One region of the Nocardioides dongxiaopingii genome, then DNA from elsewhere that is predicted to be linked to it. Evidence: riboswitches for the same ligand, from Rfam matches in the RefSeq annotation. Region 1 holds a riboswitch; the other holds the start of a gene.
What was found. Region 1 has a riboswitch for cobalamin ahead of FE634_RS05420 (prenyltransferase/squalene oxidase repeat-containing protein). Riboswitches for the same ligand answer to the same signal wherever they lie in the genome.
Positions count from the first base shown of each region.

Region 2: it holds a riboswitch for cobalamin, as region 1 does, so the genes downstream of both, FE634_RS11195 (ribonucleoside-diphosphate reductase subunit alpha) here and FE634_RS05420 (prenyltransferase/squalene oxidase repeat-containing protein) in region 1, are expected to answer to the same signal.

Region 1 covers NZ_CP040695.2:1,127,274-1,129,718, forward strand. Annotated here, with positions in the region: gene gatB (Asp-tRNA(Asn)/Glu-tRNA(Gln) amidotransferase subunit GatB) at 1-793, shown strand, start outside; cobalamin riboswitch at 871-991, shown strand; gene FE634_RS05420 (prenyltransferase/squalene oxidase repeat-containing protein) at 1,061-2,445, shown strand, end outside.
Region 2 covers NZ_CP040695.2:2,379,987-2,382,431, forward strand. Annotated here, with positions in the region: gene FE634_RS11195 (ribonucleoside-diphosphate reductase subunit alpha) at 1-1,537, opposite strand, end outside; cobalamin riboswitch at 1,671-1,887, opposite strand; tRNA gene FE634_RS11200 (tRNA-Pro) at 2,094-2,167, shown strand; gene FE634_RS11205 (VOC family protein) at 2,281-2,445, shown strand, end outside.

The sequences.
Region 1 (2,445 bases):
CGAGACCAAGAACGTCAACTCGTTCCGGTCCGTCGAGCGCGCCGTCCGCCACGAGATGCGGCGCCACGCCGCCGTCCTCGACGGTGGGGGGTCGATCCTCCAGGAGACCCGGCACTGGCACGAGGACACCGGCGTCACCACGTCGGGCCGCGAGAAGTCCGACGCCGAGGACTACCGTTACTTCCCCGAGCCCGACCTCGTGCCGGTCGCCCCGTCGCGGGAGTGGGTCGACGAGCTGCGCGGCACCCTGCCCGAGAACCCCGTCGCACGCCGGGCCCGGCTCCAGGCCGACTGGGGCTACACCGACCTCGAGATGCGCGACGTCGTCGCCTCCGGGGCGCTCGTCGTCATCGAGGAGACCGTCGCCGCGGGCGCCTCGGCCCAGGCGGCCCGCAAGTGGTGGCTGGCCGAGCTCGGGCGCCGGGCCAACGACGCCGGCGTCGAGCTGACCGAGGTCGGGGTCACGCCGGCCCAGGTGGCCGCCGTCCAGGCCCTCGTCGACGCGCGGACGATCAACGACAAGCTCGCCCGCCAGGTCTTCGACGGCCTGATCGCCGGCGAGGGCACGCCGGAGGAGATCGTCGCGCAGCGCGGCCTGGCCGTGGTGTCCGACGACGGCGCCCTCGGTGCCGCCGTCGACGCGGCGATCGCCGCGAACCCCGACGTCGCCGCCAAGATCCGCGACGGCAAGCACGCCGCCGCCGGTGCACTGATCGGCGCGGTGATGAAGGAGATGCGCGGCCAGGCCGACGCCGCCCGGGTGCGCGAGCTGGTGCTGGAGAAGCTGGCCTGACCGAGGCGGCTGAGCCGCTGCGGTGTGACGATCGCGATACCGGCGCTGCAGCACCTGGGCGATACGCTGCGCGGACACATCAAAGTCACGCCCGTGGTGGGGAAAGCCGGTCCGAGTCCGGCGCTGACCCGCAACCGTAGGTGGACCCGAGCGATCGGGTCCGCGAGCCGGAACACCCGCCCGGGGCGTCCTCACCATTCGCTGTCGTGGAAAGCAGTGGGGTGCGTCCTCGGACGGTCCCCGCTGAGCTGCAGCGGGAAGGAACCCATGTCCAGCAAGATCGTGCGCGGCGCAGCCGTGCTCGCGGGCTCCACCCTGGCTCTCTCCCTGAGCCTCTCGGTGCCGAGCGCCCAGGCCGACGTCGTGCCGGCCCCGGCCGGCGCCGACCCCGGCCCGGCGGCGGGCGCCGCGGCGTTCCTCGCCGCCCAGCCCGGGGCCGACGGCATCATCAAGACCTTCTACGAGTTCCCCCCGGGCACCTTCGACAGCTACGTCGACTACGGCCTCACCGTCGACGCCGGCTACGCGCTGGACGCCGTCGGCGGCCAGGGCCCCGCCCTCACCGCGATGACCGACGCCCTCCAGGCCGGCATCGGCAGCTACGCCACCAGCGGCGGCGCCCGGGCCAAGCTCTCGTCGTTCCTGCTCTCCCAGGGGCGCACCGGCGCCGCCGTGGACGCCCTCGTCGACGACCTCGAGGACGACATCGCGACCTCCGCCCCGCTCACCGGGCGCCTGGTCGACCCCGACCCGAACGACTACAACACGCCGCTGACGCAGGCCTACGCCGTCTCGGCGCTGCACGACGCCGGCTCGTCGCTGGCCGCCCCGGCGCTCGACTTCGCGCTGGCCCAGCAGTGCGCCGAGGGCTTCTTCCGGTCCTCGTTCGCGGACAAGTCCGCGGCCGACCAGAGCTGCGACGCGAACCCGAGCGCCTCGGGCAGCGTCGACACGACCGCGCTGACCGTCCTCATGCTCCAGGACCAGAAGTCCGCGCCCGCCGTCCAGGCCAGCATCACCGAGGCGCTGGACTGGCTGGAGGACCACCAGGCTCCCGACGGGTCCTTCTCCAGCGGCAACGCCAACGCCACCGGCCTCGCCGGCTGGGCGCTCGGCGTCTCGGGTCGCACCGCGCCGGCGCAGCAGGCCGCCGGCTGGCTGCGCGCCCACCAGCTCGTCAACGCCGGGTCGTGCGCGCCGTACGCCGCCGCGACCAACGGCGCGGTCGTCCTCGACGACCTCGGTCTGCTCAACGCCTCCTCCGGCCCGCTGGACCAGGTCGACAACAGCGTCGCGACCCGGGCCACGACCCAGGCGCTGCCGGCCCTGCTGTGGGCGGCCGGTGGCCGCAAGGCCGGCGCCTCCACGCTGACCGGCACGACGTCCTACGTCGCCGACAAGAGCAAGCAGACCGTGACGATCCAGGGCGCGCCCGGCAACACCCTGTGCGTCAAGCCCGGCGGCAAGGCCGCCCAGCGCGTCGTGCTCGGGGCCGACGGCCGCGCCTCGGTCGCGGTGACCCTCCCGCAGGGCACCCGGAGGACCGTCGTCTCGTCGGTCGACGCCGCTGGCCGCACCGCCACCACGACCTTCCGCGCCCTCGGCGCGACCCAGCTCAGGGTCGACGCCCCCAAGAACGTCAAGCGCGGCGC
Region 2 (2,445 bases), 1.3 Mb from region 1:
ACGAGATCGTGATGTCGATGAGGTTGTCGAGCTGGCGCACCGCCAGCCGGGCCGACTCCGCGAGCCGGTCCCAGTCGATCCTGGCTCCCTCTCCCCCGGCGCTGCGACGGCGTCCGGTGACGTGGCGCGCGAGGTTGATCGAGGCCAGGTTGCACACCGAGACGTTGTCGGCGTCCTGCGGCAGGCAGATCTCGGTGCACAGGTTCGAGAGGTGGATCGTCCCGGTGTTGTGGTTGAGCGCGCGGGTGTTGATCGTGTCCTTCCACGTCAGCCACGGGTGCGACGTCGACTGCAGCGAGGTGAGGATGGCGCGCATCTGCTCGCGCGCGCCGATCTTCTTGTGCCGCAGCTCGCCGGCCTCGGCGCGGGCGGCGTACTCGGCGTAGCGCCGGGAGAAGGCCGCGCCGGTGAGCTCGACGAGGTCCGGCACGTCGGCCGGGTCGAAGAGGTACCACGGCTGGTCGGCCTCGACGCGCTTCATGAAGTCGTCGCTGATCCACACCGCGGTGTTGGCGGTGCGGGTGCGGCGGTACGGGTCGCCGGAGTTCTGGCGCAGGTCCAGGAACGCCGGGAAGTCGAGGTGCCAGTTCTCCATGTAGAAGCAGAGAGCGCCGAACTTCTTGCCGCCGCGGCTGACCGCGCGCAGCGTCGAGTCGATGGTGTGCATGAACGGGATGGGCCCGGTCGAGCTGGTGTTGTTGGACCTGATGGCCGAGCCCTCGGCGCGCAGCTTGGTGACCGACATGCCGATGCCGCCGGTGCCCTTGGTCAGCCACATGACGTCGCGCACGGACTTGGCGATGTGCTCGATCTCGTCCTCCATCTGCATCACGAAGCAGTTGGAGAGCTGGGCGTAGGACGTGCCGGCGTTGACGAGCGTCGACCCGGCCGCGAGGTACTCCAGGCGCGACATCTTGTCGTAGAACCGCTCGGCCGCGGCGTCGGCGCCCGGTCCGTCCTGCTCGGTCTCGTTGAGCGAAAGACCCATCGCGACCCGCATCCAGAAGAACTGCGGCATCTCCATCGGCCGCCCGTCGGGCGCGGAGATCATGTAGCGGGTACGCATCGTCTGGACGCCGATGTAGCGCAGCAGGTCGTCGCGGCCGGGGTCGAGCGCGGCGCCGAGGCGCTGGAGGTCGAAGTGCGTGCGCAGCCGCGGGTCGAGCAGGCCGAGCTCGACGCCGCGCTCCACGTAGGCGACGAACGCCTCGGCGTGGAAGGCCTGCACCTCGTCGCGCGTCACGCCCTCGCCGAAGATGGACTTGTAGAGGCTCTTCACCAGCAACCGGGAGGCGATGGTGTCGTAGGCCGGGTCGTCCTTGACGTTCTGGAGCGCGACCTGGACGACGGCCTCGTCCAGCTGCTCGCTGGTGATCCCGTCGAAGAGGGTGATCTCCAGCTCGGAGCGCAGCTGGGTCGCGCGGGCGACCTCGTCGTCGAGGCCGGCGGCGGCCTCCTGGATCGACCGGGAGATCTCGTACCCGTCGTACGGCGCCCGGCTGCCGTCGCGCTTGACGACCGTGATGGTGCTGCTCATCGGTTCCACCCCTCGTGGACTCGTGCGGTGAAGCGTCCGGGGCGAGGCGAGCAGGAGACGGCGGGCGCACGTCGGGTCGGGCCCGCCGTGCGCGTTCGATCCCCTGACCCTCCCTCGAGGTCGCGGACCCCACCGATCGCGGTGGGCACTGGCAGGTCTTCGGACTCGTGGGCAGGTGCTGCGTTCCTACTGTCCGTCGCTTCCCAGGCTCGGCACGTACGCCGGACCCAGTGCGTGTGACGGAGGTCGTTCCCACTTACCGCTGCGGGGCAGTTCCGGAGTCTCACCGGATTCCCTCTTGCGACGGCTCCCCTGGATGAGGAGCCGAACCAGCTGCGTGCACCACCATATACGGGAGTCACGCCGTTGTAACTACCCAGATGTAGTGGTGGTCGCGAGACGGGGCGCGTTCGGGTAGTCGGCCGACGCCGGGGTGCGGGCGGTGGTGCCGTCGCCGGGTCCAGCACTGCGCGGCGTCCGGCCGGCGTGTCGGCCCCCTCGATTCCTGCCCAGCGCCGCGCTGCGATAGAGTCCACTCGCCTTGCTCGCAAGGCTTCGGGCTGTAGCGCAGCTTGGTAGCGCACTTGACTGGGGGTCAAGGGGTCGCAGGTTCAAATCCTGTCAGCCCGACCGAAGGATCTGCGGAGTCCTCGCAGGTCAGAGTGCCGAAGGGCCCGCACCGACCACCACGGTGCGGGCCCCTCGGCGTTGCGGGCCGGGGCCGGGCCTGGGAGCGTGCTGGCATGTTGCGGCTCGGAGCGGTGGTGCTGAGGGTGTCCGACGTCGACCGGGCCGGTGCGTTCTGGTCCGAGGCGCTCGGGCTCGAGCGTCACCCCGACAACGCCGACTTCCTCCTGCCGCGGGGACCGGTGCCCGCCACCCGGCTCCACCTCGACCGGCGCGACCGG